DNA from 2 places in the Streptomyces sp. NPDC045701 genome. Region 1 is predicted to be linked to the other one. Evidence: riboswitches for the same ligand, from Rfam matches in the RefSeq annotation. Region 1 holds a riboswitch; the other holds the start of a gene.
What was found. A riboswitch is a leader RNA that binds a small molecule or an ion and turns the genes downstream of it on or off. The one in region 1 is predicted to bind S-adenosylmethionine.

Region 2: it holds a riboswitch for S-adenosylmethionine, as region 1 does, so the genes downstream of both, thrC (threonine synthase) here and AC07DW_RS21810 (aminotransferase class V-fold PLP-dependent enzyme) in region 1, are expected to answer to the same signal.

The regions. Positions count from the first base shown of each region.
Region 1 is NZ_JBWKJV010000021.1:67,796-72,377, forward strand. Features, by position in the region: gene qcrB (cytochrome bc1 complex cytochrome b subunit) at 1-485, shown strand, start outside; gene trpD (anthranilate phosphoribosyltransferase) at 633-1,697, shown strand; SAM riboswitch class IV at 1,907-2,024, shown strand; gene AC07DW_RS21810 (aminotransferase class V-fold PLP-dependent enzyme) at 2,190-3,548, shown strand; gene AC07DW_RS21815 (glycerate kinase family protein) at 3,545-4,582, opposite strand, start outside.
Region 2 is NZ_JBWKJV010000020.1:2,136-6,717, reverse strand. Features, by position in the region: gene AC07DW_RS20895 (ubiquitin-like small modifier protein 1) at 1-63, opposite strand, end outside; gene thrC (threonine synthase) at 88-1,395, opposite strand; SAM riboswitch class I at 1,389-1,533, opposite strand; gene AC07DW_RS20885 (glucosyl-3-phosphoglycerate synthase) at 1,666-2,610, shown strand; gene AC07DW_RS20880 (alpha,alpha-trehalose-phosphate synthase (UDP-forming)) at 2,656-4,098, shown strand; gene otsB (trehalose-phosphatase) at 4,228-4,582, opposite strand, start outside.

The DNA.
Region 1 (4,582 bases):
TGGGTGTCGCCTGGGTCACCGCGTACATGATCATGCTGGTCGGTGGTGGCAACGACATCTTCGCCACCCACTTCCACCTGTCGATCAACGCCATCACCTGGTTCGTGCGGATCTTCTTCTTCCTCGGCCCGGTCATCGCGTTCATCGTCACCAAGCGGATCTGCCTCGGTCTCCAGCGGCGCGACAAGGACAAGGTGCTGCACGGACGCGAGTCCGGCATCATCAAGCGCCTGCCGCACGGTGAGTTCGTCGAGATCCACGAGCCGCTCAGCCAGGCCCAGCTGCACGCGCTCACCGCGCACGAGCAGTACACGCCGGCCGAGATCGGCCCGTCGGTCGACGAGAACGGTGTCGAGCGCAAGCCGTCCCGTTCGCAGAAGCTCCGGGCGAAGCTCAGCAAGGGCTACTACGGCGAGGGGAACCAGATCCCCAAGCCCTCCGTCGAGGAGTACAAGGAGATCACCAGCGGCCACGGCCACCACTGATCACCTGACGTCCCGGCCCCAGGTCGCCACAGCATCGAGCCCCGTCCATTCGCTGGACGGGGCTCTTTGCCGTGCCCGGGGATGGATAGGGTGGTGGTCATCCCTGTACGCCCCGTACACCCCGGTACGAAGACACCAGGAGCGACCATGAGCGCTGTGCACCCCGCTGGAGGAGACATCGCGGCGGGCCGCTCGTGGCCCGACGTCCTGAACGCCCTGCTGGAGGGGCGCGACCGGAGCGCCGACGACACGGCGTGGGCGATGGACCGGATCATGCGCGGTGAGGCCACCGACGCCCAGATCGCCGGGTTCGCGGTCGCCCTGCGCGCGAAGGGCGAGACCGTCGAGGAGATCACCGGCCTGGTCCGCGCCATGTACGCGCACGCGAACGTGATCGAGGTGCCCGGCCCGGCCGTGGACCTCGTCGGCACCGGCGGCGACGGCGCCAGGACCGTCAACATCTCCACCATGTCCGCGATCGTCGTCGCCGGTACCGGCGCCAAGGTCGTCAAGCACGGCAACCGCGCCGCCTCCTCCGCCTCCGGGTCCTCCGACGTGCTGGAGAAGCTGGGTGTCAACCTGGACCTGACGCCCCGGCGGGTCGCCGAGGTCGCCGAGGAGGCCGGCATCACGTTCTGCTTCGCCGTGCGGTTCCACCCGGCGCTGCGGTACGTGGCGGCGGCCCGCAAGGAGCTCGGCATCCGGACCACGTTCAACTTCCTCGGCCCGCTCACCAACCCGGCGCGGGTCAAGGCCCAGGCGACCGGTGTCGCCGACGCCCGGATGGCCCCCATCATGGCCGGTGTGCTCGCCGAGCGCGGCTCCTCCGCGCTGGTGTTCCGCGGTGACGACGGGCTGGACGAGCTGACCACCACCGCCACTTCGAAGGTGTGGGTAGTCCGCGACGGCGCGGTGCGCGAGGAGACGTTCGACCCGCGGGACGTCGGCATCGGCCTCGTGCCCGTGGAGGCGCTGCGCGGCGCGGACGCCTCGTACAACGCCGACGTGGCCCGGCGGATACTGGCCGGGGAGACCGGGCCCGTGCGGGACGCGGTGCTGCTGAACGCGGCGGCGGCCCTGGTCGCGCTGGAGCCGTCCGACGCCCCGCTGACCGAGCGGATCGGGGCGGGCATCACCCGCGCGGCCGAGGCGATCGACTCCGGTGCTGCGCGGGCGGCGCTGGACCGCTGGGTGGCCGCCAGCAACGCGTGACGGCCCCTCCGGGCCCGTGACGGTCGTGGACGACGGCCCGCACCGGGCCGGTGGTGTCGGGCGTACGGGCGGGGCCCGCCGGGCGCCGCCCGTACCCCGCGGCGGCGGCCCCGCGGGGTCCGTGCCGGTCGTCGTCCGGCCGAGGGCCGGTGTCCCGGGATCCGGACACGGCTTGCGTGCGGGCGATCACGTGGTTTAACTTCTCGGCAGGTCATGAGTGACAGCGACTACGGCCCCGGCCCGCTGTCCGGCAACCCTCCGTCCGTGGCGGGGTGCCCCGGGTGAAGACCAGGCCGCAGGCGGCGAAGTCTGTGGCAAGCGCGGACCCCTGCACACCCTGGGGTCCTGGTCCTCAAGGGAGCAGTCTCGTGAGCAAGCGAATGCGATAGGGCGTATCAGCCCCTTCTTCGGTACCCCCTTCTTCTCCTCTCGCCGCGCCGCACCCTCGTGCGCCGACGCGACGAGTTCGCCTGCCCTGTACGGGAGTTCGCCATGTCTGTCTCCACCCTTGCCGCCGACCAGTCCGTTTGTGCCCCGCTGCCCGTTCTGGGGCGGGATGTCACCGTGCCGCTCGTCACCGGGGGCGAGGTCACCTACGCCGCGCTCGACTACGCCGCCAGCGCGCCGGCCCTCCAGCGGGTGTGGGACGACGTGGCCGCGTACGCGCCGTACTACGGCAGCGTGCACCGGGGTGCCGGGTACCTGTCGCAGCTGTCGACCGACCTGTTCGAGAACAGCCGCGCCGCGGTGGCGGAGTTCCTCGACTGCCGGGAGGGCGACCAGGTCGTCTTCACCCGGTCGACCACCGACTCGCTGAACCTGCTGGCCGCCGCGCTGCCCGCCGGCTGCCAGGTCTTCGTCTTCGAGACCGAGCACCACGCCTCGCTGCTGCCGTGGAAGGACGCGACGGTCACGTACCTCGACGCGCCCCGGACGCCGGAAGAGGCGGTCCGGACGCTGGAGCGGGCGCTGGCGGACCGGGACCCCCACGGGCCGGCGCTGGTCTGCGTGACCGGTGCGTCGAACGTGACCGGTGAGTTGTGGCCGGTACGCGAGCTGGCCGCCGCCGCCCACGCCCACGGCGCCCGCATCGTCCTGGACGCCGCGCAGCTGGCACCCCACCACCCGGTCTCGGTGCGGGACCTGGACGTCGACTGGGTGGCGTTCTCCGGGCACAAGCTGTACGCCCCGTTCGGCTCCGGCGTCCTCGCGGGACGGGCCGACTGGCTGCGGGACGCCGACCCGTACCTGGCCGGCGGCGGCGCCTCCCGCAAGGTCGCCCGGCGCGCCGACGGCGGGGTGGACGTCGAGTGGCACACCACCCCGGCCCGCCACGAGGCCGGTTCCCCCAACGTCATCGGCGTCTACGCCGTCGCGTCCGCCTGCAAGGCGCTCACCGAGGCCGGGTTCGACGACCTGGTGGCCCGCGAGCAGTACCTGATCGGCAAGGTGCGCGCGGGGCTCGCCGAGGTGCCGGAGGTGAAGGTGCTGTCGCTGTTCGGCGAAGACGCGCCCCGGGTGGGCGTCATCTCCTTCGTCGTACGGGGCTGGAACAGCTCGCACTTCGCGGCGGCCCTCTCGGCCGAGTACGGCATCGGTGTCCGGGACGGACTGTTCTGCGCCCACCCGCTGGTGCGCACCCTGCTGGGCGGCGACCCGCAGGACGTCGGCGAGTGCGGCGCCCCGGACGGCGGGGCCACCTCGCTGAACGCCATCCGCGTCAGCTTCGGGGCGGGGACGCCGGACGAGCACGTCGACCGGTTCGTCCGGGCCGTGAAGGAACTCGTCCGGGACGGGGCTCGCTGGAACTACCGTACGGAGGACGGGCGTTGCGTGCCCGACCGAGGCTAGGGAGTGTCCGGAACGTATCGGCGTCCGCCCGCCGGGCGTCGCGGGCCGGGCGGGACGTCGCGGACACGGCCCGGGGCGTGTCCTGACCCCGCCGGGTCGGCGAGCCCGGCCGGGACCCGGCGAGGGGCCCTGAGCCGGGTGCCCACCAGGACCGTGCGCAGCGCCCGTTCGGCGGCGTCCGCGAGCAGCTCGGCGGCCCGGTCCAGCGCCTCCGGCAGCGGCAGCGGGCCGGCCGCGATCGACTCGTAGGCGTCGAGCCCCGCCTCCCCGGCGCCCACGCCCAGCGTGCCCGCCAGCGCCAGGACCGGTACCCCCGCCTCCCGGGCACGCCGCGCCACCTCGCCCGGCACCTTGCCCCGCACGGTCTGGGCGTCCAGCGCGCCCTCGCCGGTCACCACCAGGTCGGCGAGGCCCAGCCGGGCGCCCAGGTCCAGCCCGTCGAGGAGCACCTCGAAGCGCGGGAGCAGCCGGCCCCCCACCGCCGCGAGCCCCGCGCCCAGCCCGCCCGACGCCCCGGTGCCGGGGGCGCACCGCAGGTCGACGCCGGGGGCGCACGCCGCCGTCAGCGCGGCCGCCCAGTGCTCCAGGGCGGCCGACAGCTCCTCGCACCGTGCCGGGGTGGCGCCCTTCTGCGGGCCGAAGACCCGGGCGACCCCCCGCTCGCCGCACAGCACGTTGTACGGGTTGCACGCCACCAGCAGCTCGGTGTCCACCAGCCGCGGGTCGAGCCCGCGCGGGTCGACGACCGCGAGCCGGGTCAGCGCCGAGCCGCCGTGGGGGAGTTCGGCGCCGGACGCGTCGAGGAGCCGGACGCCCAGCGCCTGGAGGGCGCCCGCGCCGCCGTCCGAGGTGCCCGAGTCGCCGCACCCGACCAGGACGCGCCGGGCGCCCGCGTCGAGGGCCGCGCGGATCAACTCGCCGACGCCGTACGTGGTCGTGGCGCCCGGGTCTCGGCGGCCCGGCGGCACCAGGGCGAGCCCGGCGGCGGCGGCCATCTCCACGACCGCCGAGCCGTCCCCGAGGAGCGCGAAGCG
Region 2 (4,582 bases), on a different contig from region 1:
GACCTCGGCCTGGCCGCCCGTGTACGTGCGGAGGATGGTGGGGATGCGGACGTTGACGCTCATGTCGTGGTGCTGCCTTTCAGTCGTTCAGGCGAGGCCGGCGGCGCGGAACGCGTCCAGGCTCGGGCGGATGGTCGCGGTCGGGCCGGTGGTCGGGGCCACCGCGTCGAGGGTCTTCAGGCCGTCGCCCGTGTTGAGCACGACGGTGGTCAGCGACGGGTCCAGGGCGCCCGCCTCGATCAGCTTCCTCGTCACGCCCACGGTGACACCACCCGCCGTCTCGGCGAAGATGCCCTCCGTACGGGCCAGCAGCTTGATCGCGTCGACCACCTGCTCGTCGTCGACGTCCTCCACCGCTCCGCCGGTGCGGCGGGCGATGTCCAGGACGTACGGGCCGTCCGCCGGGTTGCCGATGGCGAGCGACTTGGCGATGGTGTTCGGCTTCTGGGGGCGTACGACGTCGTGGCCGGCCTTGAAGGCCGCCGACACCGGGGAGCAGCCCTCCGCCTGGGCACCGAAGATCTTGTACGGCCTGTCCTCGACCAGACCCAGCTTGATCAGCTCCTGCAACCCCTTGTCGATCTTCGTCAGCTGCGAGCCGGACGCGATCGGGATCACCAGCTGGTCGGGCAGCCGCCAGCCAAGCTGCTCGCAGATCTCGTACGCGAGGGTCTTCGACCCCTCGGCGTAGTACGGCCGCAGGTTGACGTTCACGAAGCCCCAGCCCTCGCCCAGCGGGTCGCCGATGAGCTCGGAGCAGAAACGGTTGACGTCGTCGTAGGTGCCCTCGATGCCGACGAGGTCACCGCCGTAGACGGCGGCCATGACGACCTTGCCCTGCTCCAGGTCGTGCGGGATGAACACGCAGGACCGGAAGCCGGCACGGGCGGCGGCGGCGCCGACGGCACCCGCCAGGTTGCCGGTGGAGGAGCAGGACAGGGTGGTGAAGCCGAAGGCGCGGGCGGCCTCCAGGGCCTGGGCGACGACCCGGTCCTTGAAGGAGTGCGTCGGGTTGCCCGAGTCGTCCTTGACGAACAGCTTGCCCGGCTCGACGCCCAGCTCACGCGCCAGGTTGTCGGCCTGGACGAGCTTGGTCCAGCCGGGGTTCAGGTTCGGCTTGCCGGCGACGTCCGCCGGGACGGGCAGCAGCGGCGCGTACCGCCAGATGTTCGCGGGTCCGGCCTCGATCCGCTCGCGGAGCGCCTCGGGGTCGCCGACCGGCAGGTCGTAGGCGATCTCTAGAGGCCCGAAACACAGCTCACAGGCGAAAATGGGACCGAGCTCGAAACGCTCGCCGCATTCGCGACAGGAGAGGGCGGAAGCAGGCCCGAGGTCGACGTTCTTGGCGGTGGCGACAGTCTGTACAGCCATGGAGGCGAGGCCCTTTCTCCTCATCTTCCTCATGGCGCACTTCGCCATGAGACGGATTTGGCACCTTCCCTAGCCGGGGCCTCGCGCAAGACGTTGCGAGTGCCGACTGGAGGGTTGCCGGGGCTTCAACGGGCCGTGTCCCTCTGCCCCTCTGGATGAGCGGTATTCGATTGTGGCGGTGCTTGTGCAGCCAACGCGGGGACCCGACATACGACGGTCGTCCGCGTTGTTCAAGACTGTAACCGAACCCCTGGACGCTCGAGACGGTCGTCCGATACGCGAGATGGAGATCACGTGCTGGAAGAGGTGGAGCGCTGGCTGGAGCGGCGGTCCTGGTCCGTGGCCGATCGACCGCTCGACCGGCTGCTCGCGGCCAAGCACGGCACGACCGTCAGTGTCGTCCTGCCGGCGCTGAACGAGGAGGCGACGGTCGGCGACATCGTCACCGTCGTCCGCCGCGAACTGATGTCCGGCCCCGTCCCGCTCGTCGACGAACTCGTGGTGATCGACTCGGGCTCCACCGACCGGACCTCGGAGGTCGCCGCCGCGGCCGGGGCGCGCGTGGTGCACCGGGACGCCATCCTCCCCCGCATACCCGCGCTCCCCGGCAAGGGCGAGGTCCTGTGGCGCTCCCTCCTCGCCACCAGCGGCGACATCGTCTGCTTCGTCGACGCCGACCTGCGCGACTTCTCGGCCGACTTCGTCACCGGGATCGTCGGCCCGCTCCTCACCGACCCGTCCGTCCAGTTCGTCAAGGCCATGTACGACCGGCCCCTGGCCGGCTCGCCCGGCCAGGGCGGCCGGGTGACCGAGCTGGTGGCGCGGCCGCTGCTGAACCTGCACTGGCCGCGGCTGGCCGGATTCGTGCAGCCGCTGGGCGGCGAGTACGCGGCGCGCCGCTCGCTGCTGGAACGGCTCCCCTTCCCGGTGGGGTACGGGGTGGAGCTCGGCCTGCTGGTGGACGCCCTGCACACCGTGGGCCTCGACGCCCTGGCGCAGGTGGACGTGGGGGTGCGCAAGCACCGGCACCAGGACGAGCGGGCACTGGGCCGGATGGCGGCGGCGATCTACCGCACGGCGCAGCTGCGGCTGTCGCGCGGGCACCTGGTGCGGCCGCGGCTGACGCAGTTCGACCGCGGGGACGCGGGCTTCGTCCCGCGCACCCATGACGTCGACACCGAGGAGCGCCCGCCGATGACCGAGGTGGCCGAGTACGCGCGGCACCGGCGCGTGGCGTGAGCGCCGTACGTTTGAGCGTTTCCGCTACGGGCTAGGTTCGTCTCCATGGCAGCCCAGATTCTTGTCGCCTCGAACCGCGGTCCCGTCAGCTACGTGCCACGTGAGGACGGGACGTTCGACGCCCGGCGCGGCGGGGGCGGACTGGTGTCGGGACTGTCCGCGATCGGGCCGGAGGCGGGCGCCCTGTGGGTGTGCGCGGCGCTGAGCGACGGCGACCGGCAGGCGGTGCGGCAGGGCGTCGCGGCCGAGCCGGGCGTGAAGATGCTCGACATCGACGCGGCGGTGCACGCGGACGCGTACAACGGCATCGCGAACTCCGTGCTGTGGTTCGTGAACCACATGCTGTACCAGACGCCACTGGAACCGGTCTTCGACGCGGAGTTCCGCCGCCGGTGGGCGTCCTACCGCCTCTACAACCGCGCCTTCGCCGAGGCGCTCGCCGAGGAGGCGGCGGACGGCGCGGTCGTGATCGTCCAGGACTACCACCTGGCCCTCGTCCCCGGCATGCTCCGCGAGCTCCGCCCCGACCTGCGCATCGGGCACTTCTCGCACACGCCGTGGGCACCGCCGGAGTACTTCTCCATGCTCCCCGACGACATCGCCGAGGAACTCCTCCTGGGCATGCTCGGCGCGGACCGGCTCGGCTTCCTGACCTGGCGCTGGCTGAAGGCGTTCCAGGACTGCTGCGCGGCGTCCCTGCGGGACATGGACGTGACGACGCACTGGCCGAAGGACCAGTCGCCGAGCGTGCGGTACCAGTCGCACGGGCAGGCCCACCGCACCCACCTGGGTGTGCACGGCCTCGGCGCGGACGGCGACTTCCTCCGCGAACGGTCCCGGCGCCCGGACGTGGACGACCGGATGGCGATGCTGCGCGAGCAGATCGGCCCGGACCGCAGGACGATCGTCCGCGTCGACCGCACGGAACTGTCCAAGAACATCGTCCGCGGCCTGCTGGCCTACCGGCACCTGCTGGCCGAGCACCCCGAGTGGCACGAGCGCGTGGTGCACCTGGCGTTCGCCTACCCCTCCCGCCAGGACCTGCCCGTCTACCGCGAGTACACCGCCCAGGTCTCCCGCCTCGCGGACGAGATCAACGCGGAGTACGGCCGCGACGGCTGGACCCCGGTGATCCTGCACGTCGAGGACGACTTCGCCCGCTCGCTGGCCGCGTACCGGCTGGCGGACGTGGCGCTGGTCAACCCGATCCGGGACGGCATGAACCTCGTCGCCAAGGAGGTCCCCGTCGTCTCCGACGCGGGCTGCGCGCTGGTGCTGTCCCGGGAGGCGGGCGCGTACGAGGAGCTGCGCGACGACGCCATCACGGTGAACCCGTACGACGTGACCGGTACCGCCGACGCCCTCCACGAGGCGCTGTCCATGCCGCCCGCCGAGCGCGCGGACCGCACCAAGCGCCTGGCCGCCGCCGCCACGTCCCTCCCCCCGGCCCGCTGGTTCCTCGACCAGCTCACCGCCCTGCGCCCCTGACCGGCGCCCGCCGCCCCCGGCCCCCCGGTCCCGCGGGGCTCGCCGGACGGGAGGGGTCACCTTCCCGTCCGGCGGGCCCGGAGCCGGTCAGGCACGTATGACCCGCACCCGTCCGCGGGTGGTATCGATCTACGTCACGTCGGCGTGGGCCGCCAGCGCGGACAGGAACGCGGCCACCCCGGAGGGGCCCGGGACCTGGAGGTCGGCGCGTTGGGCGACCTCGGCGACCTCGTCGCTGCCGCTGCACACCAGCAGGCCGGACAGGCCGTCGGAGCGCAGCTTCTCGACGGCGGCGAACGCGGGCAGGTCGCCCAGGTCGTCGCCCGCGTACACGACCGTCTCCGCGCCGGTCTCCCGGACGTACTCGGTGAGCGCCACGCCCTTGTCGACGCCCGGGGGGCGCAGTTCCAGGACCATGCGGCCCGGTTCGAGGACCAGACCGTGCCGGGCGGCCAGGTCGGCCAGCGGGTCGCGCAGCGCGTCG